DNA from 3 places in the Streptomyces sp. NPDC039736 genome. Region 1 is predicted to be linked to each of the others. Evidence: riboswitches for the same ligand, from Rfam matches in the RefSeq annotation. Region 1 holds a riboswitch; each other region holds the start of a gene.
The links. Region 1 has a riboswitch for cobalamin ahead of cobN (cobaltochelatase subunit CobN). Riboswitches for the same ligand answer to the same signal wherever they lie in the genome.
Positions count from the first base shown of each region.

Region 2: linked by a shared signal. The riboswitch ahead of ACZ56L_RS21715 (ribonucleoside-diphosphate reductase subunit alpha) and the one ahead of cobN (cobaltochelatase subunit CobN) in region 1 are both predicted to bind cobalamin.
Region 3: linked by a shared signal. The riboswitch ahead of ACZ56L_RS02250 (energy-coupling factor ABC transporter permease) and the one ahead of cobN (cobaltochelatase subunit CobN) in region 1 are both predicted to bind cobalamin.

Region 1 covers NZ_JBVIUQ010000009.1:224,572-232,076, forward strand. Annotated here, with positions in the region: gene ACZ56L_RS27190 (flavin-containing monooxygenase) at 1-133, opposite strand, end outside; gene cobN (cobaltochelatase subunit CobN) at 710-4,309, opposite strand; cobalamin riboswitch at 4,376-4,501, opposite strand; gene cobG (precorrin-3B synthase) at 4,602-5,933, shown strand; gene ACZ56L_RS27205 (precorrin-8X methylmutase) at 6,003-6,629, shown strand; gene ACZ56L_RS27210 (precorrin-2 C(20)-methyltransferase) at 6,626-7,505, shown strand, end outside.
Region 2 covers NZ_JBVIUQ010000006.1:495,214-502,718, forward strand. Annotated here, with positions in the region: gene ACZ56L_RS21700 (FtsX-like permease family protein) at 1-322, shown strand, start outside; gene ACZ56L_RS21705 (sensor histidine kinase) at 319-1,638, shown strand; gene ACZ56L_RS21710 (ribonucleotide-diphosphate reductase subunit beta) at 1,800-2,816, opposite strand; gene ACZ56L_RS21715 (ribonucleoside-diphosphate reductase subunit alpha) at 2,816-5,200, opposite strand; cobalamin riboswitch at 5,347-5,470, opposite strand; gene ACZ56L_RS21720 (GNAT family N-acetyltransferase) at 5,560-6,093, opposite strand; gene ACZ56L_RS21725 (YbdD/YjiX family protein) at 6,183-6,401, opposite strand; gene ACZ56L_RS21730 (carbon starvation CstA family protein) at 6,398-7,505, opposite strand, start outside.
Region 3 covers NZ_JBVIUQ010000001.1:522,153-529,657, forward strand. Annotated here, with positions in the region: gene ACZ56L_RS02225 (glycosyltransferase family protein) at 1-490, shown strand, start outside; gene ACZ56L_RS02230 (glycosyltransferase) at 487-1,557, shown strand; gene ACZ56L_RS02235 (glycosyltransferase) at 1,554-2,588, shown strand; gene ACZ56L_RS02240 (glycosyltransferase family 2 protein) at 2,573-3,409, shown strand; gene ACZ56L_RS02245 (SDR family oxidoreductase) at 3,540-4,418, shown strand; cobalamin riboswitch at 4,674-4,858, shown strand; gene ACZ56L_RS02250 (energy-coupling factor ABC transporter permease) at 4,888-5,589, shown strand; gene ACZ56L_RS02255 (energy-coupling factor ABC transporter substrate-binding protein) at 5,586-5,960, shown strand; gene cbiQ (cobalt ECF transporter T component CbiQ) at 5,967-6,716, shown strand; gene ACZ56L_RS02265 (energy-coupling factor ABC transporter ATP-binding protein) at 6,713-7,505, shown strand, end outside.

The sequences.
Region 1 (7,505 bases):
CGACGTCAGCGGCGCGGTCGAAGCCGCGCACCCGGTGGCCCAGGGTGCGGAGCCGGTGGACGGTGTAGAGGCCGGTGACGCCGGCTCCGACGACGACGACGTCCGTGTCGGGGGCGGGGGTGTTCTCACTCACGTGCGGTATCTCCTCGGATCCGTGGGGGCGGCGGCGGGTGCGGCCCGGCACGGACGGGAGCCTTCCATCGGGGCGGGCGGGGCGCACCAGCTCCTTCCCGGTGAGTGGGAAGGGGCCTGCCGGGGCACGGTGACCTGCCCGCCCGGCTCCCGCCACGAGTGGCGCCCCTTCAGGGGCGCGGGGAACTGCGCGCCCAGCCACGACGCATCTGCAGTGAACCGTGCACTGGCCGCGCGGCGAGCGCTTTAGGTGGAGGGGCGGGTCCGGGGCCTCTCCTGCCCGAGCCGGGCGGGGCTGCCTGGCCCGGTGCCGGGGCTGAGCTCTCGACCTGGGCGGGGACGCGCGCCCGGCGCAGGCGCTCACGCGAGGGGCGGCCCCGTCGCCCAAGGGGGCGGGGGCGGAGCGGGGGCTGCGACGCGCAAGGGGACGGGGGCGACGGGGGCTGTGACGCCTGCGGGGCGGTGGTGGAGGCCGGTGTTTGAGAGGGGGCGACCGGAGATGCGGTCGCCCCCGTCGGGCGGGGAGGGCCGGGGATGCGGTCGCCCCCGTCGGGTGGGGAGAAAGGAGGAGCGAGGACTAGTCCTTGTCCTCCAGGTCGCCCTCGGTCTCCAGGTACGCCTGCCGGAGCGCGTCCAGAACCGCCGGGTCCGGCTTGGCCCACATGCCCCGCGACTCGGCCTCCAGAAGCCGCTCCGCGATGCCGTGCAGCGCCCACGGGTTGGCCTGCTTCAGGAACTCGCGGTTGGTCGGGTCCAGGACGTACGTCTCGGTGAGCTTGTCGTACATCCAGTCGGCGACCACGCCGGTCGTCGCGTCGTACCCGAAGAGGTAGTCGACGGTGGCGGCGAGCTCGAAGGCGCCCTTGTAGCCGTGGCGGCGCATCGCCTCGATCCACTTGGGGTTGACGACGCGGGCGCGGAAGACCCGCGAGGTCTCCTCGACCAGGGTGCGGGTGCGGACCGTCTCCGGGCGGGTGGAGTCGCCGATGTACGCCTCGGGGGCCTTGCCCTTGAGGGCGCGCACGGTGGCGACCATGCCGCCGTGGTACTGGAAGTAGTCGTCCGAGTCGGCGATGTCGTGCTCGCGGGTGTCGGTGTTCTTCGCCGCGACCTCGATGCGCTTGTACGCCGTCTCCATCTCCTCGCGCGCCGGACGCCCGTCGAGCTCGCGGCCGTAGGCGTAGCCGCCCCAGACCGTGTAGACCTCGGCGAGGTCGGCGTCGGTGCGCCAGTCGCGGGAGTCGATGAGCTGGAGCAGGCCCGCGCCGTACGTTCCCGGGCGGGAGCCGAAGATGCGGGTGGTGGCGCGGCGTTCGTCACCGTGCTCGGCGAGGTCGGCCTGGGTGTGCGCCCGTACGTAGTTGACCTCGGCCGGCTCGTCCAGCGAGGCGGCGAGGCGCACCGCGTCGTCCAGCAGGCCGATGGTGTGCGGGAACGCGTCGCGGAAGAAGCCCGAGATGCGCAGGGTGACGTCGACGCGGGGACGGCCCAGCTCCTCGGCGGGGATGGCCTCCAGGCCGGTGACGCGGCGCGAGGCGTCGTCCCAGACGGGGCGTATGCCCAGCAGCGCGAAGGCTTCGGCGATGTCGTCGCCGGCGGTGCGCATGGCGCTGGTGCCCCAGAGGGACAGGCCCACGGAGGTCGGCCATTCGCCGTTGTCGGCCCGGTAGCGCTGGAGGAGGGAGTCCGCGAGGGCCTGGCCGGTCTCCCAGGCCAGCTTGGAGGGCACGGCCTTGGGGTCGACGGAGTAGAAGTTGCGGCCGGTCGGCAGGACGTTGACCAGGCCGCGCAGCGGGGAGCCGGAGGGGCCCGCCGGGACGAAGCCGCCGTTCAGTCCGTGGACGGCGTGGGTGAGTTCGTCGGTGGTGGCGGCCAGGCGCGGCACGACCTCGCGGGCGGCGAAGTCGAGGATGTCGGCGACGGCGGCCGGGTGTCCTTCGGCGACGCCCGCCACGGCCTCCGGGGCCCAGTCCGCGTCCTCCATGGCCTGGACCAGGCCGCGGGCCTGCTCCTCGACCGTGTCCGCGTCGGTGCGCTTCGCCGCCGACTCGTCCAGGCCGAGGGCCTCGCGCAGGCCGGGCAGCGACGCCGTGCCGCCCCAGATCTGGCGGGCGCGCAGGATCGCCAGGACCAGGTTGACGCGGGCCTCCCCGGCGGGGGCGCCGCCGAGGACGTGCAGGCCGTCGCGGATCTGGACGTCCTTGATCTCGCAGAGCCAGCCGTCGAGATGCATGATGAAGTCGTCGAAGCCCTCGTCCTCGGGCCGGTTCTCGATGCCGAGGTCGTGGTCGAGCTTCGCGGCCTGGATGAGCGTCCAGATCTGGGCGCGGATCGCGGGCAGCTTCGCCGGGTCCATGGCCGCGATCTGGGCGTGCTCGTCGAGGAGTTGTTCCAGGCGGGCGATGTCGCCGTAGCTGTCGGCGCGGGCCATCGGCGGCACCAGGTGGTCGATCAGGGTGGCGTGCACCCGGCGCTTGGCCTGGGTGCCCTCGCCCGGGTCGTTGACCAGGAACGGGTAGATCAGGGGGAGGTCGCCGAGGGCGGCGTCGGGGCCGCAGGCGGCGGACAGGCCCGCGTTCTTGCCGGGCAGCCACTCCAGGTTGCCGTGCTTGCCGAGGTGGACCATCGCGTCGGCGCCGAAGCCGTTGTCGGCGGCGGACGCGGCGATCCAGCGGTAGGCGGCCAGGTAGTGGTGCGAGGGCGGCAGGTCCGGGTCGTGGTAGATCGCGATCGGGTTCTCGCCGAAGCCGCGCGGCGGCTGGATGAGGACGAGGAGGTTCCCGAACCGCAGGGCGGCGAGCACGATGTCGCCCTCCGGGTTGGCGGACCGGTCCACGAACATCTCGCCCGGGGCGGGGCCCCAGTGCCGCTCCACGGACTCGCGCAGCTCGGCGGGCAGGGTGGCGAACCAGCGCCGGTAGTCGGCGGCCGGGATGCGCACGGGGTTGCGGGCGAGCTGCTCCTCGGTGAGCCACTCCTGGTCGTGGCCGCCGGCCTCGATGAGGGCGTAGATCAGCTCGTCGCCGTCGCCGGACACCAGGCCGGGGATCTCCTGCGTGCCGAAGTCGTACCCCTCCTCCTGCAGGCGGCGCAGCAGGGCGACCGCGCTGGCGGGGGTGTCGAGGCCGACCGCGTTGCCGATCCGGGAGTGCTTGGTCGGGTACGCGGACAGGACCAGCGCGAGCTTCTTCTCGGCGTTGGGGATGTGCCGCAGCCGGGCGTGGCGCACGGCGATCCCGGCGACGCGGGCGGCGCGCTCGGGGTCGGCGACGTACGACGGCAGGCCGTCCTCGTCGATCTCCTTGAAGGAGAACGGGACGGTGATCAGGCGGCCGTCGAACTCGGGGACGGCGATCTGGGTGGCGGCGTCCAGCGGGGAGACGCCCTCGTCGTTCTCCTCCCAGGCGGCGCGCGGGCTGGTGAGGCACAGCGCCTGGAGGATCGGGACGTCGAGGCCGGTGAGGGCGCCCGCGTCCCAGGACTCGTCGTCGCCGCCCGCGGAGGCCTCGGCGGGGCGGGTGCCGCCGGCCGCGAGCACGGTGGTGACGATGGCGTCGGCGGCGCGCAGCTCCTCGATGAGCTCCGGCTCCGGGGTGCGCAGGGACGCGACGTACAGCGGCAGCGGGCGGGCCCCGGCCGCCTCGATCTCGCCGCACAGGGCGTCGATGAAGGCGGTGTTGCCGCTCATGTGGTGGGCGCGGTAGTAGAGCACCGCGACGGTCGGGCCCTCGACGTCCTCGCGGGCGGTGCGCTCCAGGGGGCCCCAGGAGGGCGCCGGCGCGGGCGACTCGAAGCCGTGGCCGGTGAGCAGCACGGTGTCGGAGAGGAACCGGGCGAGCTGCTCCAGGTTGGCGGGGCCGCCGTGCGCCAGGTAGGCGTGCGCCTCGGCGGCGATGCCGACGGGGACGGTGGAGGCGGCCATGAGCTGGGCGTCGGGGGCCTGTTCGCCGGTGAGGACGACGACGGGGCGGCCGGTGGCGAGGACCTGGTCGAGACCCTCCTGCCAGGCGCGGACGCCGCCGAGGAGGCGCACCACGACGAGGTCGGTGCCCTCCAGGAGGGCGGGCAGGTCCGCCAGGTCGAGGCGGGAGGGGTTGGCGTAGCGGTAGCTGACCGGTCCGTCCGAGGAACGGGCGCTGAGCAGGTCGGTGTCGGACGTCGACAGGAGCAGGATCATGCGGCGTCGGGCCTTCCTCGGGGTGTCCACGCCCCGGGCGGTGTTCGGACTGCTCGAACCAGGTCGAGAAGCTACGGAAGGGAGTTCCTGACTCGCCCGGCCTGGGGCCGGGCTCACAGTGGCGGGACCGCGCCGGAATCGCACCGGGCTTCCTCCCCTGTCGCCTTTCGGTGGCGACTGCCGCCCTGGCGGGCGACGGCGACGGACCGCAGGGTCCGCCACCAGGCATATTAGGCGTACCGGTCAAGGCCCCGGCACCCGGCGGTCGAACAGGAGTCGGCCTCGGGTCGGTATGCTCGCCGCCATGCCCCCGTCCCCCTCTTCGCCGTCGGCCTCCGGTGCGAACTCCGCGCGCACCCGTGGTGACGCGTGCCCCGGGTCCCTGCGGCTGCACCGCGCGGACGACGGAGCGCTGGCGCGGGTGCGGCTGCCCGGCGGCGTCCTGACCGCGGAGCAGGCCGACGTGCTCGGGAAGTTGGCCGGGGAGCTCGGCGAGGGTGACATTCACCTCACTTCCCGGGGCAACGCGCAACTGCGTGCGCTGCCCGCCGACTGCGGCGGTGAACTCGCGCGGCGGCTCGGCGAGTCGGGGCTGCTGCCGTCCGCGCGGCACGAGCGGGTGCGCAACCTGGTGGCGTCGCCGCTGTCGGGCCTGGACGGCCGGGGGAACGCCGATGTGGGGCCGTGGCTGGCGGAGTTGGACGCGCTCCTGTGCGCGAGCGGGCGGGCCGTCGCCCTGTCCGGCCGGTTCCTGTTCGCGCTGGACGACGGGCGTGGTGACGTGGACGCGCTCGGGGCGGACGTGACGCTGCTCGCGCAGGGTGACGGTGACGCGCTGCTGCGTGTCGGCGCTGCCGCCGACGCGGTGCGCGTCCCGGGCGCGTGGGCGGCCCGTGCGGCCCTGGTGGCTGCCGAAACCTTTCTGGACAGTGCGCCGGACGCGGGCACCTGGCGGGTCGCCGAGCTGCCGGCGGGCCCGGACGTCCTGCTGGCACAGGTGGCGCGGAAGCTGGCTGCCGCCCCTGCGCGGACACCGGGCGCGGTCCTGGCGGGTGCGGCCCGCACCCCGGCACCGGCACGGCCGCGCGAGGCCGCCGCGCCCGGGTTCGGCGTCGTCACCGGGGGTGCGCCCGGTGCGGCGGCACTGTCGGTGGGGGTGCCCCTGGGACGTGTCGCCGCCGCACAGTGGCGGCTGCTGGCCGACACCGCGCGCAGCCAGGGAGACGGCACGCTGCGCCTGACGCCGTGGCGCGGGGTCGTCGTGCCGGGGGTCGCCCCCGGGCGGGCCGCCGCGCTGCTCGACGCCCTGGGCCGCGCCGGGCTGGTCACCGGCCCCGGCTCGCCCTGGAGCGGCGTCGGGGCGTGCATCGGACGGCCCGGCTGCGCGAAGTCGCTGTCCGACGTGCGGGCCCTGGCGGGGGCCGCCGTGGGCCCCGTGGGAACGCTTCCTGTCTACTGGTCGGGCTGCGCGCGCCGGTGCGGGCACCCGCACGGCGACCGGGTCGACGTCGTGGCCACCGCCGAGGGGCACGAGGTGTCCGTCGTGCGCGGTGCGTCCCGCACCGCCCCCGTCGTGGTCACGGACCGGTCGCTGCCCGCCGCCGTGGCCGCCGCCCGCGGCTGATCCACCCCGGTACTCCGTCTTTTCCCCATGCCCGTCCGCAGACCGTCCGCAGAAGAGAGCGACAGCACAGTGCACCAGTACGAGAAGGACGGACCGGCGATCTACCGCCAGTCCTTCGCCACGATCCGCGCCGAGGCGGATCTGGCGGGCCTGCCCGCCGACGTCAGCCAGGTCGCGGTCCGCATGATCCACGCCTGCGGCATGGTCGACCTCGTGCGCGACATCGGCTTCAGCCCGAACGTGGTGGCCGACGCCCGGGCCGCGCTGCGCGCCGGTGCGCCGATCCTGTGCGACGTGCAGATGGTCGCCAGCGGGGTCACCCGCAAGCGGCTGCCCGCCGGCAACGACGTGGTGTGCACCCTGTCGGACCCCTCGGTGCCGGACCTGGCGAAGGAGCTGGGGACGACGCGCAGTGCCGCCGCCATGGAGCTGTGGCGGGACCGTCTGGAGGGCTCCGTCGTCGCCGTCGGCAACGCGCCGACCTCGCTGTTCCGGCTGCTGGAGATGATCGAGGCGGGTGCGCCGCGTCCGGCGGCCGTCATCGGCGTGCCGGTCGGGTTCGTGGGCGCCGCCGAGTCGAAGGACGCCCTGGCGGCGCACGCCTCCGGTCTTGAGCACCTGGTCGTGCGCGGCCGGCGCGGCGGCAGCGCGATCGCCGCCGCCGCCCTCAACGCGATCGCCAGCGAGGAAGAGTGAGCGTGAGCGAGCAGAGCACGGGACGGCTGTACGGCGTCGGGCTGGGCCCGGGCGATCCGTCCCTGATGACGGTGCGCGCCGTCGAGGTCATCGCCGGAGCCGACGTGGTGGCGTACCACAGCGCCCGGCACGGGCGGTCGATCGCCCGGTCCATCGCGGCGAAGCACCTGCGCGCGGACCACATCGAGGAACCGCTGGTCTACCCCGTCACCACGGAGACCACCGACCACCCGGGCGGCTACCGGGCGGCCATGGAGGAGTTCTACGAACAGGCCGCGGCCCGGCTGGCCACGCACCTGGAGGCCGGGCGCACCGTCGCGGTGCTCGCGGAGGGCGACCCGCTCTTCTACGGCTCGTACATGCACATGCACAAGCGGCTCGCGGACCGCTTCCCCACCGAGGTGATCCCCGGGGTCACGTCGGTGAGCGCCGCCGCCGCCCGGCTGGGCACCCCGCTCGTGGAGGGCGAGGAGGTGCTGACGATCCTGCCAGGCACGCTGCCCGAGGAGGAGCTGACGGCACGGCTCGCCGCCACGGACACGGCGGTGGTGATGAAGCTGGGGCGCACGTTCCCGGCCGTGCGCGGCGCGTTCGAGGCGTCGGGGCGGCTGGCCGAGGCCCGCTACGTCGAGCGCGCGACCATGGACGGCGAGCGCACCGGCGACCTGGCGGACGTGGACGCCGGCTCGGTGCCCTACTTCGCGGTCGCCGTGCTGCCGAGCCGGATCGGTTCGGCGCACACCGCGCAGCCGGTGGAACCCAGCGCGGGTGACGGCGAGGTCGTCGTGGTCGGCACCGGCCCGGCCGGGCCGCTGTGGCTGACGCCCGAGACGCGCGGCGCGCTGGCCGCCGCCGACGACCTGGTCGGGTACACGA
Region 2 (7,505 bases), on a different contig from region 1:
GCTCGTCTCGCTGACCGCCGCGAGGCGGCGCGAGTACGCCCTGCTCGCCCTGACCGGGGCGACGCGGCGGCAGCTCATGCGGATGCTCGGCAGTGAGGCGGTGCTGACCGCGGGGGCGGGGGTGCTGCTCGGGCTGCTGGTCGCGGCACCCATGAGCTGCGCGTTCGCGCTGGCCGCCACGGGCAGCGCGCTGCCGGTGGTGCCGCTCGGGTCATTCGGCCCCGTGGTGCTCGGGGCGGTGGCGCTGACCGTGCTGACCGTGCTGGTCACCGGGGCGCGGGCCACCTCGCGGCTGAACACCTCCGAGGCGGCGGCACAGTGACGGAACATCACCTCCGCGACGCGGACGGCGGAACTCCGGCCGACGCGCCCGGCGCCCCGCGCCGCCCGGCGCTCCGGGCCGCCGGATACCTCGCCGCCGCTCTGCCGCTCTCGCTCCTGGGCGCCGCCTACGTTCTGCTGGTCCTGTACGTCGGCGGCCTGCTGGCGCTCACCCTGGTCGGGCTGCCGCTGCTGGCGCTCGGGCTGCGGGGCGCGCGCCACCTGGTCCGGGTCCACCTGCGGCTGGTCCGGGTGCTGCTCGACGAGGTGATCGAGAGCCCCGCGCCCCCGCCCGCGGCCGACGGCACGATCGCCTGGGTGCGCGGCAGTCTGTCGGACGTCACCGCGTGGCGCGGCCTGCTCTATCTGCTGCTCAGACTGCCGCTCGACCTGCTCGGCCTCGTGGTGGCGCTCGGGCTGCCGCTGTTCGGCGTCTGGTCGGCGGTGTGGGCGGCGGCCGGCGGCCAGGAGTGGTGGGTCGTGGCCGCCGCGGTCCTGTTCGCGCTGGCCGTGCTGGTGCTCGCCCCTGTGGTGTTCCGCACGTGGGCGCGGCTGCACCGTTCGCTGGCTCGCGCCCTGCTCGGCCCCAGCGCCTCCCAACTGCGGGTGCGGACCCTGGAACGGGCGCGCGGCGCGGCCCTGGCCGAGAGCGACCGCGGCCTGCGCCAGGTCGAACGCGATCTGCACGACGGCACCCAGGCGCAGCTCGTCGCGCTCGCGATGACGCTGTCCCTGACCGCCGACGCGCTGTCCGACGACGTACGGGGGGCGACCGGCGACGCGCCCTGGGAGCGGCCCCGCACGCTCGTCGCCCGGGCCCGCGCCCAGACCGACGACGCGATCGCCGAACTGCGCCGCCTCATCGACGGGATCAGTCCCGCCGCGCTCGACCGCGGACTGCTGGACGCCCTGCCGCAGTTGACGGGCCGGGCCGGGGTGCCGGTGTCCCTGCGGGTGGACGTGGAGCAGCAGCCGGACCCGGCCGTCGAGCGCGTCGCGTACTTCTGCGTGGCGGAGCTGCTCACCAACGTCGCCAAGCACAGCGGAGCGACCCGGGCGTCGGTGGACGTCCGCGTCGTGGGCGAGGAGCGCAGGGGGAAGAAGCCCTGGGGGAAGAAGCCCAGGATCAGGAAGCCCAAGGGGATGAAGCTGCGGATCACCGTCCACGACGACGGCGTCGGAGGCGCCGGGCTCGGCAGGGGCAGCGGGCTGTCGGGGCTGCGGGAGCGGCTGGCGGCGGTGGACGGCACGCTCGGCGTCGACAGCCCGGCCTCCGGCACGACCTCCGTCGTGCTGGAGATGCCGCTCCACCTCTGACGGCTTCAGCTCTGGCAGCTCCGCCTCTGACGGCTTCACCTCGGCCAGTGGGGGAGCGGCACGGTGAGGACGCCCCGGAGCAGGGGGGATGCGGACACGCGACAGCCCTGTGCCGTCACGGCGCGGTCCCGCGTCCCCCCGCCCCGGGGTGCGGCCCTCGGCTAGAAGTCGTCGTCGAAGCCGACCGTGCCCTCGACGGCCACCTGGTACGCGGAGACCCGGCGCTCGAAGAAGTTCGTCAGCTCCTGGACGCCCTGGAGCTCCATGAAGGAGAACGGGTTGGACGACCCGTACACCTTCGGGAAGCCGAGGCGCTCCAGGCGCTGGTCGGCGACGCACTCCAGGTACTCGCGCATGGACTCCGTGTTCATGCCCGGCAGTCCCTCGCCGCACAGGTCGCGGCCGAACTGGAGCTCCGCGGCGACCGCTTCCTTCAGCATGTCGGTGACCTGCTGCTCCAGCTCGTCGTCGAAGAGGTCCGGCTCCTCCTTGCGGACGGTGTCCACGACCTCGAACGCGAAGTTCATGTGCATGGTCTCGTCCCGGAAGACCCAGTTCGTCCCGGTCGCGAGGCCGTGCAGCAGGCCCCGCGAGCGGAACCAGTAGACGTACGCGAAGGCGCCATAGAAGAACAGGCCCTCGATGCACGCCGCGAAGCAGATCAGGTTGAGCAGGAAGCGGCGGCGGTCGGCCTTCGTCTCCAGGCGGTCGATCTTCTCGACCGAGTCCATCCACTTGAAGCAGAACTGCGCCTTCTCGCGGATGGAGGGGATCTCCTCGACCGCGTCGAAGGCCGCGGCGCGGTCGTCCGGGTCGGGGAGGTAGGTGTCCAGGAGCGTCAAGTAGAACTGGACGTGCACGGCCTCCTCGAAGAGCTGGCGGGAGAGGTACAGCCGCGCCTCGGGGGAGTTGATGTGCTTGTACAGGGTCAGCACGAGGTTGTTGGAGACGATCGAGTCGCCCGTGGCGAAGAACGCGACCAGGCGGCCGATCATGTGCTGCTCGCCCGGCGTCAGCTTCGCGAGGTCCGCGACGTCCGAGTGGAGGTCGACCTCCTCGACGGTCCAGGTGTTCTTGATCGCGTCCCGGTAGCGCTCGTAGAAGTCCGGGTAGCGCATCGGGCGCAGCGTCAGCTCGAAGCCGGGGTCGAGCAGGTTCTTTTCGCTGTTGGTGCTCATTACTGGCAGGCCTCGCAGGACTCGGGGTTTTCCAGGGAGCAGGCGAGCGCCTCGGCGTCGGTCGTCTGCTGCACGGGGAGGGGGACGGGGGCGGCGGCAGCGGTCTGCGAGCCGGCGGCGCGGGCGATCCGGGTGGCGGGGCGCGAGCGCAGGTAGTACGTCGTCTTCAGGCCCTTCTTCCAGGCGTACGCGTACATCGAGCTGAGCTTGCCGATGGTGGGCGTCTCCAGGAAGAGGTTGAGCGACTGGGACTGGTCGAGGTACGGGGTGCGGGCGGCGGCCATGTCGATCAGGCCGCGCTGCGGGATCTCCCAGGCGGTGCGGTAGAGGTCGCGGACCTCCTGGGGGATCCAGTTGAAGCCCTGGACCGAGCCCGACGCGTCGCGCAGCGCCTCACGGGTCTGGGCGTCCCAGACGCCGAGCTCCTTGAGGTCGCGCACCAGGTACGAGTTGACCTGGAGGAACTCGCCGGAGAGGGTCTCGCGCTTGAAGAGGTTGGAGACCTGCGGCTCGATGCACTCGTAGACGCCCGCGATGGAGGCGATGGTGGCCGTCGGGGCGATGGCCAGCAGGAGCGAGTTGCGCATGCCGGTCTTCGCGACGCGGGCGCGCAGCGCCTCCCAGCGCTCCGGCCAGGTGACCTCGACGCCGTAGTGGTCGGGGTGCAGGACGCCGCGCGCGGTGCGGGTCTTCTCCCAGGCGGGGAGGGGTCCGCTGCGCTCGGCGAGGTCGCAGGACGCCTCGTACGCGGCGAGCATGATCCGCTCGGCGATGCGGGTGGAGAGCGCCGCCGCCTCCGGGGAGTCGAAGGGGAGCTTCAGCTTGAAGAAGACGTCCTGGAGGCCCATCGCGCCCAGGCCGACCGGCCGCCAACGGGAGTTGGAGTTGCCGGCCTGCTCGGTCGGGTAGAAGTTGATGTCCACCACGCGGTCCAGGAAGGTGACGGCGGTGTGGACCGTCCGGTCCAGGCGGTCCCAGTCGATCTCGCCGCTGTCCAGGACGAAGGCGCCCATGTTGACCGAGCCGAGGTTGCAGACGGCCGTCTCGCCGTCATCGGTGACTTCGAGGATCTCGGTGCACAGGTTGGAGGAGTGGACCGTGTGGCCCGGCTCCGCCGTCTGGTTGGCGGTGCGGTTGGAGGCGTCCTTGAAGGTCATCCAGCCGTTGCCGGTCTGCGCGAGGGTGCGCATCATGCGACCGTACAGCTCGCGGGCCGGCAGGGACTTCTTGGCCAGGCCCTGCGCCTCCGCCCTGCGGTAGGCGGCGTCGAAGTCGTCGCCCCACAGGTCCACCAGCTCGGGGACGTCGGCGGGGGAGAACAGCGACCACTGGCCGTCCTGGTCCACGCGGCGCATGAACTCGTCCGGGATCCAGTGGGCGAGGTTGAGGTTGTGGGTGCGGCGGGCGTCCTCGCCGGTGTTGTCGCGGAGCTCCAGGAACTCCTCGATGTCCGCGTGCCAGGTCTCCAGGTAGACGGCGGCCGCGCCCTTGCGGCGGCCGCCCTGGTTGACGGCCGCGACGGAGGCGTCGAGCGTCTTCAGGAACGGGACGATGCCGTTGGAGTGGCCGTTGGTGCCGCGGATCAGGGAGCCGCGGGCGCGGATGCGCGAGTACGACAGACCGATGCCGCCGGCGTGCTTGGACAGGCGCGCGACCTGGTGGTAGCGGTCGTAGATCGAGTCCAGCTCGTCCATCGGGGAGTCGAGGAGGTAGCAGGACGACATCTGCGGGTGGCGGGTGCCGGAGTTGAAGAGCGTCGGCGAGGACGGCAGGTAGTCCAGGCGGCTCATCAGCCGGTACAGCGAGGCGACCTCGGCGAGAGCCCGCTCGCTGTCGTCCGCCGCCAGGCCGGAGGCCACGCGCAGCATGAAGTGCTGCGGGGTCTCGATCACCTGACGGGTGATGGGGTGGCGCAGCAGGTAGCGGCTGTAGACCGTGCGCAGGCCGAAGTACTCGAAGCGGTCGTCGCCCTCGAGGTCGATCAGCTCGTCCAGCGCCGCCGCGTGCTTGGCGACGAACTCGGCCGTGCGGTCCGCGATGAGCCCTTCGCGGTGGCCGACGGCGACGGACCCGGAGAAGCAGCCCACCCCCTGGGAGGCGGCCTCGTCCCGGATCGTACGGGCGAGCAGGCGCGCGGCGAGGCGCGAGTAGGCGGGGTCCTCGGAGATGAGCCCTGCGGCGGCCTCGGTGGCCAGCTCCCGGAGCTCGGCGGCGTCCGAGCGCGCGTTGCGCCCCCGCAGGGCGGCGGCGGCGACCCGGCCGGGGTCGGTGTCGGTGAGGTCGGCGGTCAGGTCGGTCAGGGTGCGCAGCAGCGCGGTGCCGGGGGCGTCCTGACTGTCCTGACTCTGCTCGGCGGTGGCCGGGTCGACTGGCGCGATGGTCACGTGGGGGCTCTCCCTCGCTCGGCGCGGGGCCACGGGGCAAAGCGGGGGCGCGCGAGCAGGCGTCCGCCCCGGAAGAAGGGCGCACGTCGCCTGGCGTCCACCGGCTCATCCTCGAAGCCCGGACGTATCGGAATCCGGTTCGGTCGAGCCGGATCACACCGTCGGCAGGTCCTCGGACTTGGCGGTACGCAAATGCGTACATGACACACCGTTGCGGGACAGTTCCGGATTCTCACCGGATTCCCCTGCGGCGACAGCGAGGACGAGCATACATGTGGTGGGTCCCCGTTGGGGAACCCACCACATGTTGTGTCGCGCGCCGTTGCGCTTCCCCCGCTAAAGGGGGTACGGGCCCCATTTCACCGGGGTCCTGAGCCTCCGCGCGCACCGGGCTGGAGCGCCAGTGCGTACGTCAGCAGGCCCAGTCCGGGCACCGGTTGCCAGTCCCGCTCGGGCGTCCGTACGAAGCCGAGGCGCTCGTAGATCCGGTGTGCCCCCAGCATCGTCGGCTGGGTCGACATCACCAGCCGGACGACCCCTTCCTCGGCCCGTGCGCGGGCGACACAGGCCCGCACGAGGCTCTCGCCCGCCCCGCGCCCCCGGGCCGCCCGTGCGACCGCGAGCATGCGGAACTCGGCTTCGCCGGGGACGCCGATGTCCTGGAGCGGGCTGCCCTGGGGAGCATAGGTGACGGTGCCCAGGAGGGTGTCGTCGGCGTCCACGGCGACCAGGAGGTCGGCCTTCGCGGCGCGGGAGGCGGCGTCGCGCAGGGTGGTCGCGTAGGTGTTGTCCTCGCCGCCGTCGAGGAGGCCGTCGTCGAGGTAGGCGCGGGCGGTGATCTCGCCCACGGCCGGGTATTCGGGGGGTTCCGCGATGCGGATGCGCATGTCCATGCCGGGCAGTGTGCAACGGCGGGGGCCCGGCGTCCCACCCCGTGTCGAGGGGCGGGACACCGGGCCGTACCGCGGTCGCTCCGACCGGTTCAGCAGCAGCGGAAGCCGTCGCGGGGGTCGCCCTCGCGGGCGTCGGTGCGGCTGCGCTCGAAGGCGCGGCGGGTCATGACCGCGGCGTCCGGGTCGTGCGCGCGGGCGTGGGCGACGTAGTGGTCGTACGCCGCCTCGCCGGTCACCTCGCGGACGTACCAGCGCAGCCGGGACAGCCAGTGCCGCAGCCCTGCCGTGCGCACCGCGCCCGTGGTCATACCGTGCTCTCCTCCTTGCGCGGGCGGCCGTCCGGGCCCAGGCCCGCGGCGGCCAGCTCGGCCTTCTCCTCCTTGGTGGCGAACAGGGAGGCCGGGGCGACGAGCTTCGACTCGACGTACGGGGTCTCGCTGAGCTCGACCCCGGCCGGGTTGCGGACCGCCTTCAGGCAGGCGCGGCAGGCCTCGAAGAGGACGACCAGGATCAGCACCGCGAACAGGACGGACAGGACGCCGTCGACCGTGGAGTTGGTGACGATGGTCTCCATCTGCTCGCGGTTCTTGGCGAGTCCGACCTTGTCGAGGCCCTTGTCGAGGGCGCTCTGGTAGACGTCGCGCTGGGCGAAGAAGCCCACCTTGGGGTCGGCGGAGAAGATCTTCTGCCAGCTCGCGGTGAGCGTGACCGCGACGTCCCACAGCAGCGGAGCGGCCGTCACCCAGGCGTACTTGAGACGCCCGGACTTGATGAGGAGGGTGGTGCAGACGGCGAGCGCCACGGCCGCCAGGAGCTGGTTGGCGATGCCGAACAGCGGGAAGAGCTGGTTGATGCCGCCGAGCGGGTCGTGCACGCCGACCCACAGGAAGTAGCCCCAGGCCAGGACGACGATCGCGCTGGCGATCCAGACGCCGGGCTTCCAGCTGACGTTCTTGAACGGCTTGTAGACGTTGCCCAGCATGTCCTGGAGCATGAAGCGGCCGACCCGGGTGCCCGCGTCCAGCGTCGTCAGGATGAACAGCGCCTCGAACATGATGGCGAAGTGGTACCAGAAGGCCTTCATCGCGGCCCCGCCGAAGGCCGCCGAGAAGATCTCGGACAGGCCCAGCGCGAAGGTCGGCGCACCGCCCGTGCGGTGCAGCAGGCTGGCCTCCTCGACGTCCTTGGCGGCCTGCGCCAACTGCTCGGGGGTGATGGTGAAGCCGAGGTTCCCGACCGCCTGCGAGGCCGCCTGGACGGTGTCGCCGACCACGCCCGCGGGCGCGTTGACGGCGAAGTAGAGGCCCGGGTCGATGATGCAGGCGGCGATCAGCGCCATGATCGCGACGAACGACTCGATCAGCATGGAGCCGTAGCCGATCGTGCGGATCTGGGTCTCCTTCTGGATCATC
Region 3 (7,505 bases), on a different contig from region 1:
CACCGCCGCCGTCGGGGAACTGCCCGACGCCGTGCTCCAGGTGAACCTCCACCGCGAGGCGGCCGACCCGGGCGCGCACGCCCACGCCCCTGAGGTCGTGGCGGAGCTGCGCGCCCTGGCCGCCGCCGGGCGCATCGTGCTGCGCGAGCACGACTACTTCGACGACGACCAGCTGTGGGACTACCTCTCCTCCCTGGACCTCTCGGTGCTGCCGTACGCCTTCGGCACCCACTCCGGATGGCTGGAGGCCTGCCACGACCTCGGCACCGCGGTCGCCGTCCCGACCTGCGGGTACTACGCCGAGCAGCGGGCCTGCCTGCGGTACGGGCTCAGCCTCGCGGACGGGCTGCACGCGGGCTCGCTGCGGGCGGCCGTGCGCGAGGCGTACCGCACCCGCCCGCAGTGGCGCGCCGGCGCGGCGGACCGGACGGCCGAGCGGGCCAGGGTGGCCGAAGCGCACCGCGCCGTCTACCAGGAACTGCTGGCGTGAGCGACCCGCTGCGCGTCGCTCTGATCGCCTCCGTGCGCTTTCCCGTCAAGGAACCCTTCGCCGGCGGGCTGGAGGCGCACACCTGGACCCTGGCCAGGGCCCTGCGGGAGCGCGGCCACCGGGTGGACCTGTTCGCCGCCCCCGGCTCCGACCCCGGACTGGGAGTGCGGGAACTGCCGGTCCACCTGCCCGTGCTGAGCAAGGAGGCCCGGGCGGACGTCAGCATGCCCGACCCCAGGTGGCTGGAGGAGCACCATGCGTACCTGCGGCTGATGCTCGACCTCGCCGCGGACGACGGCCGCCGCTACGACGTCATCCACAACAACAGCCTCCACTACCTGCCGGTCGCCATGTCGCCCGCGGTGCGCGGCCCGATGTTCACCACCCTCCACACGCCCCCGACGCCCTGGCTGGAGTCCGCGATGCAGGCCCACGGCCCCCACCGGGCGGTCTACAGCGCGGTCAGCCTGCACACCGCGTCCTCCTGGCACCCGCTGGTCGCCGACGCCCGCGTCATCCGCAACGGCGTCGACACCCGCCGCTGGCGGCCGGGCCCCGGCGGCGACCAGTTGGTCTGGTTCGGCCGGATCGTGCCCGAGAAGGGGCCGCACCTGGCGGCGCTGGCCGCCCGGAAGGCGGGCCGCCGCCTGCGCCTGGTGGGGCCCGTGGGCGACCGCGGGTACTTCGATACGAACCTGCGCCCGCTGCTGGACGAGGACATCACCTACGCGGGCCACCTCACCGGCCGCGACCTGGCCGAACTGGTGGGCCGTTCGGCCGCCGCCCTGGTCACCCCGTGCTGGGACGAGCCGTACGGACTGGTCGTCGCGGAGGCGCTGTCCTGCGGGACGCCGGTGTGCGCGTTCGACCGCGGCGCCCTCGGCGAGATCCTCACCCCGGAGTGCGGGACCCTCGCCCCGCCGGGCGACGTGGACGCGCTCGCCGACCTGATCGGCCACGCCGTACGGCTGGACCGCGGATCGGCGCGGCAGCGGGCGGAGGACTTCTGCTCGTTGGAGGCGATGACCGACAACTACACCGACTTCTACCACGAGCTCGCCGCATGATCGGCTACTACGTCCACCACCACGGCCGCGGCCACCTGCACCGCGCCGTGTGCGTCGCGCACCGTCTGCGCACCCCGGTGGCGGGCTTCTCGTCGCTTCCCCGCCCTGCCGGCTGGCCGGGGGAGTGGACCGAGCTGCCGAAGGACACCGGCGCCGGGGCGGACGGCGCGGCCCCCACCGCGGGCGGCACGCTCCACTGGGCGCCGCTGGGCCACGCGGGGCTGCGCGGACGCATGGGCGCGATCGCCGGGTGGATCGCCGAGGCGGGACCGGACCTGTTCGTCAGCGACGTCTCCGTCGAAGTCGCCCTGCTGGCCCGGCTGATGGGGGTGCCCGTGGTGGTGGCCGCGATGCGCGGCGACCGCTTCGACACCGCCCACCGCACGGCGTACGACCTGGCCGACGCCCTGCTGGCCCCCTGGCCCGCGGCCTGGCCCGAGCCCGACTGGCCGGACCACTGGCGGGCGAAGACCACCCACACCGGGGCCTTCTCCCGCTACGACGGCCGGCCGCGCCCCACGCGGGAGGGGACCCCCGCCCCGTCCCGCCGCTCGGTCGTCGTGCTGCTCGGCGCGGGAGGTGACGGCATCACCGAGGACGACGTCCGGCGCGCCCGCGAGAAGACCCCCGACTGGGAATGGACCGTCCTCGGCGGAACCGGAGGGCAGTGGACCGACGACCCGTGGCCGCTGCTGTGCCGGGCGGACGCGGTGGTGACCCACGCGGGCCAGAACGCGATCGCCGAGTGCGCGGCCGCCCGCACCCCGGCGCTCGTCATCGCCCAGGACCGTCCGCACGACGAACAGCGGGCGACGGCGAGGGCGCTGCACGGGGCGGGACTCGCGACCGTGCGGTCCGGCTGGCCGGCCCCGGAGGAGTGGCCGGGGCTGCTGGAGCGCACCGCCCGCACCCCGGCCGACCGCTGGGCCCGGTGGGCGCCGGGCGACGGAGCCGACCGGGCCGCGCAGCTCCTCGACCGCCTGGCCACGGCCGGACCGGCCCTCGGGAGGCAGCCGTGCGCACAGCGGTGATCACCCTCGTCGCCGGACGCCACCGCCACCTCCTGCTGCAACAGGACGGTCTGGCGGCGGGCGAACGGCAACCCGACCACTATCTGGCCGTCACCATGGGCGACCCGGCCGTGCCCGCGCTCCTGGGCGGCCGGCGGCCGGTGGCCGAGACCCTCGCCGTGCCCGTGCCGTCCGACGGGCGGCTCCCGCTGGCCGCCGCCCGCAACGCCGGGGCGGCGAAGGCCCTGGCCGCCGGGGCCGACCTGCTGGTCTTCCTCGACGTGGACTGCGTACCGGGAACCCGGCTGCTCGCGCGGTACGCCGAGACGGCCACGGACGGCGCCCTGCTGTGCGGCACCGTCGCCTACCTGCCGCCACCGCAGCCCGGCGGATACGACCTGGCCGCCCTGCACACGCTCGCGCCGCCGCACCCGGGCCGTCCCGTGCCCGCCGACGACGAGGTACTGGGCGGGGGGAACCACGACCTCTTCTGGTCGCTGTCCTTCGCCCTCACCGCCCGTACCTGGCGCACCGTCGGCGGCTTCTGCGAGGAGTACAGCGGCTACGGCGGCGAGGACACGGACTTCGCCCGGCTGGCCGCCGCCCGCGGCGTCGAGCTGCGGTGGGTGGGAGGCGCGCCCGCCCACCACCAGCACCACCCGGTCTCCCGCCCGCCCGTCGAGCACGTCGACGACATCGTCCGCAACGCGTCCCTCTTCCACCGCCGGTGGGGAACCTGGGCGATGGAGGGCTGGCTGCGGGAGTTCGCCGACCTGGGCCTGGTCGCCCGCGCGACCACGGGCGACGGATGGCGGGTGACCGCGCGGGAGGCCGCGGGGTGACGGCCGGCGGAGCCGGGGAACCCGCCCGGCGGCCGATGCGTGAAACCCCGGCCCACGGGACACACGACCTTCCGGGGCAAGGACCTATCCCCACGAACCAGAGCAAAGCGCACCACAGGAGGAACAACCGATGGGCGAGACGCCGCAGCACCCCAGGACGAAGCACCCGCAGCCCCCGTTCCCCCAGCAGGACCAGGAGCCGCCGGGCACGACCGCGGCCATGGACCCGGTCCCCGATCACGGCGAGGAGTCCTACCGGGGCAGCGGTCTCCTGCCCGACAGGGCCGCCGTGGTGACCGGCGGCGACTCGGGCATCGGCCGGGCCGTCGCGCTCGCCTACGCCCGTGAGGGGGCGGACGTCCTCTTCACCCACCTCCCCGAGGAGGCGCAGGACGCCCAGGAGACCGTGCGCCTGGTCGAGAAGGCCGGCCGCCGGGCGGTGGCCGTGCCCTGCGACATCCGGGAGGAGGAGCAGTGCCGGGCGCTCGTCGAGCGGGCCGTCGCGGAGTTCGGGCGGATCGACGTACTGGTCAACAACGCGGCGTACCAGATGGCCCAGCCCGAAGGCATCCAGGACATCAGCACCGAGCAGTTCGACCGGGTGGTGCGCACCAACCTGTACGGCATGTTCTGGCTGTGCAAGGCGGCCGTGCCGCACATCCCCGCGGGCGGCTCGATCATCAACACCACCTCGGTGCAGGCCTACCAGCCCAGCCCGCAGCTCCTCGACTACGCCATGACGAAGGGCGCGATCGTCACGTTCACGAAGGGCCTCGCGCAGATGCTGGTCGACCGGGGCATCCGCGTCAACGCGGTCGCCCCGGGCCCGGTGTGGACCCCGCTCATCCCGGCCACGCTGCCGGACACCGAGGAGTTCGGCGCGCAGTCCCCGATGGGCCGGGCGGCACAGCCCGCGGAGATGGCCCCCGCGTACGTCTTCCTCGCGTCGGAACAGGCGAGCTTCATCACCGCGGAGATCATGAACGCGACGGGCGGCACACCCCTGTAGCCCACCGCCGGACGCCCCCCCGCGCTGCCGCCACTGGCGCGGGGGCGGGCGCAACGGACGAGCTCCGGCTCCCTCCCTCCGGCGGCCTCCGGCCGGCACGGGCCCTGGCACTGGTTCCGGCACCGGTTCTGGACGAACCGACGCACCACCTCGGCGTCCGCGCCCAGTTCGAACTCCCGCACCTGACGCGCCCCATTGGCACCACGACGCCGGCGGCCACGCCGGTCCGTGGTTGTCATGCGCAGGACCTGGGCAGTAGTGTCCACCTGCCTTGGTGTACGGGAAATCCGGTGAAGTACCGGTGCGGCCCTCGCCACTGTGATCGGGAAGTCCTGCTCCAGCCCCTCGCGGGCAGCCACTGGGTCCTCGGACCTGGGAAGGCGGAGATCCGGGCGGTGTCACCCGTCAGCCAGGAGACCGGCCAGGGCACTTCAACCGTCCACGAGGTGCTGGAGAGGTCTGCTGAGCCATGCACATAGCCGAGGGGTTCCTGCCCCCAGTACACGCGATCGCCTGGGGCGTCGCGGCTGCCCCGTTCGTCGTCCACGGAGTGCGTTCCCTGACCCGGGAGGTCAAGGAACACCCGGAGAGCACGCTGCTCCTGGGCGCCTCCGGGGCGTTCACCTTCGTTCTCTCCGCACTCAAGCTGCCCTCGGTGACCGGTAGCTGCTCCCATCCCACCGGCACGGGCCTGGGCGCCATCCTGTTCCGGCCGCCCATCATGACGGTGCTCGGAACGATCACTCTGCTGTTCCAGGCGCTGCTCCTGGCGCACGGCGGACTGACCACCCTGGGAGCCAACGCCTTCTCCATGGCGGTCGTCGGCCCCTGGACCGGATACGGCGTCTACCGGCTGCTGCGCCGCTACGACGTCCCGCTCATGGTCACCGTCTTCTTCGGGGCGTTCGTGGCGGACCTGACCACCTACTGCGTCACCAGCGTGCAGCTCGCGCTCGCCTTCCCCGACCCGAGCGGCGGATTCCTCGGCGCACTGGGCAAGTTCGGCTCCATCTTCGCCCTCACGCAGATCCCGCTGGCCGTCAGCGAGGGCCTGCTCACGGTGCTCGTCATGCGGCTCCTCGTCCAGTCCAGCAAAGGCGAACTGACCCGCCTGGGCGTGCTCGTCACCGGTGGACGGCGCGACTCCGTCTCCGAGGCGGTGGCCCGGTGAAGCGGAACACGAAGATCAACCTGCTGCTCCTGCTCGTGGTGGCCGCGCTCGCGGTCCTGCCGCTCGCGCTGGGTCTCGGCGACCACAAGGAGGAGCCCTTCGCCGGGGCCGACGCCGAGGCGGAGACGGCCATCACCCAGATCGACCCGGACTACGAACCGTGGTTCTCCCCGCTCTACGAGCCGCCCTCGGGGGAGGTCGAGTCCGCCCTCTTCGCCCTCCAAGCGGCCCTCGGCGCCGGCGTCCTGGCGTACTACTTCGGGCTGCGCCGCGGACGCAGGCAGGGGGAACTGCGCGCCGCGCACCGCGCCGGAAGCGGCACCGGCACCGCCGAAGCGGCCGTGGACCCACCTGCCGGGGACCGGACCTGAGCCCACGTGCTGCCCATCGACGTGGCGGCGCACAGCAGCCGCTGGCGCCGCCGCCACCCTCTCGACAAAGCCGTCCTCGCCCTGGGCCTCACCGCACTCGCCGTCACCCTGCCGCCGTGGCCGGGAGCCGTACTCGTACTCGTCACGGCACTGGTGCTCCTCCTGGGGCCGGCCGGCGTCACCCTCCGCAAGGTGTGGCGCGCCTGGCGGGTGCCGCTCGGCTTCTGCGTCACGGGTGCGGCCACCCTGACCGTCCAGGTCGGTGCGCCCGGCGCGTTCATCGCTCTCGCTCCGCACGGCTGGGAGCACGCGACGCAGGTGCTGCTGCGCTCGTCGGCCGCGTCCCTGGGCGTGCTGCTGCTCGCCTTCACCACACCCGTCACGGATCTGCTGACGTGGCTGCTGCGGCTGGGCGTTCCGGCGCCGGTGGTGGACGTGGCCCTGGTGATGTACCGGATGATCTTCCTCCTGCTCGAGTCCGTCCGCCGCATCCGCGAGGCGCAGGCCGCGCGGCTCGGCCACACCACGCGCACCGCCGCCTTCCGCTCCCTGGCGGGGCTCGGCGCCGTCGCCTTCGTCAAGGCGTTCGACCAGGCGGGCCGCATGCAGCGCGGGCTCGCGGGGCGCGGCTACGACGGCACCCTGCGCGTCATGACGCCCGACCTGCACGTCTCCCGCCGCTTCGTGCTCCTCTCCCTGGCCCTGCTCACCGCCCTGGTGATCCTCACCCTCGTACTCGAAAGGCTGCTGCCATGAACGACGACGCCGTGGTGAGCCTGCACGGGGTGTCGTTCGCCTACGAGGACGGTCCCGCCGTGCTCAGCGACTTCGACTTCGCGATCTGCGCGGGGCGCGCCCTCGCGCTCCTCGGCAGGAACGGCAGCGGGAAGACCACCCTCATGCGGCTGCTCAGCGGAGGGCTGCGCCCCCGCACGGGCCACCTGGCCCTGGAGGGGAAGCCGGTGACCTACGACCGGGCGGGCCTGACCCGGCTGCGCACCAGCGTCCAGCTCGTGCTCCAGGACCCCGACGACCAGTTGTTCGCCGCTTCGGTCGCCCAGGACGTGTCCTTCGGGCCGCTCAACCTCGGTCTGCCGCCCGCCGAAGTGGCCGACCGGGTCGCCCGGGCGCTCGCCGCCCTCGGCATCACCGATCTCGCCGAACGCCCCACCCACCTGCTCTCCTACGGTCAGCGCAAGAGGGCGGCCATCGCCGGAGCCGTCGCCCTGCGCCCCCGCCTGCTCGTCCTCGACGAGCCCACGGCCGGCCTGGACCCGGAAGGGCAGGAACAACTGCTCGACACCCTCGCCGGGCTCCGGGCGGGCGGCACCACCGTCATGATGGCCACCCACGACGTGGACCTGGCACTGCGGTGGGCCGACGACGTCGCCCTGCTCACCCCGTCCGGGGTGCGGCTGGGCGCGGCACCCGACACCCTGGCCCGGGGCGACCTCCTGGAGCAGGCGGGACTGCGACCCGCCTGGGGGATCGCGGCGTCGCGGCTGCTGCGCGCGCAGAATCTGCTGGACCGGGAGGCGCCGGGGC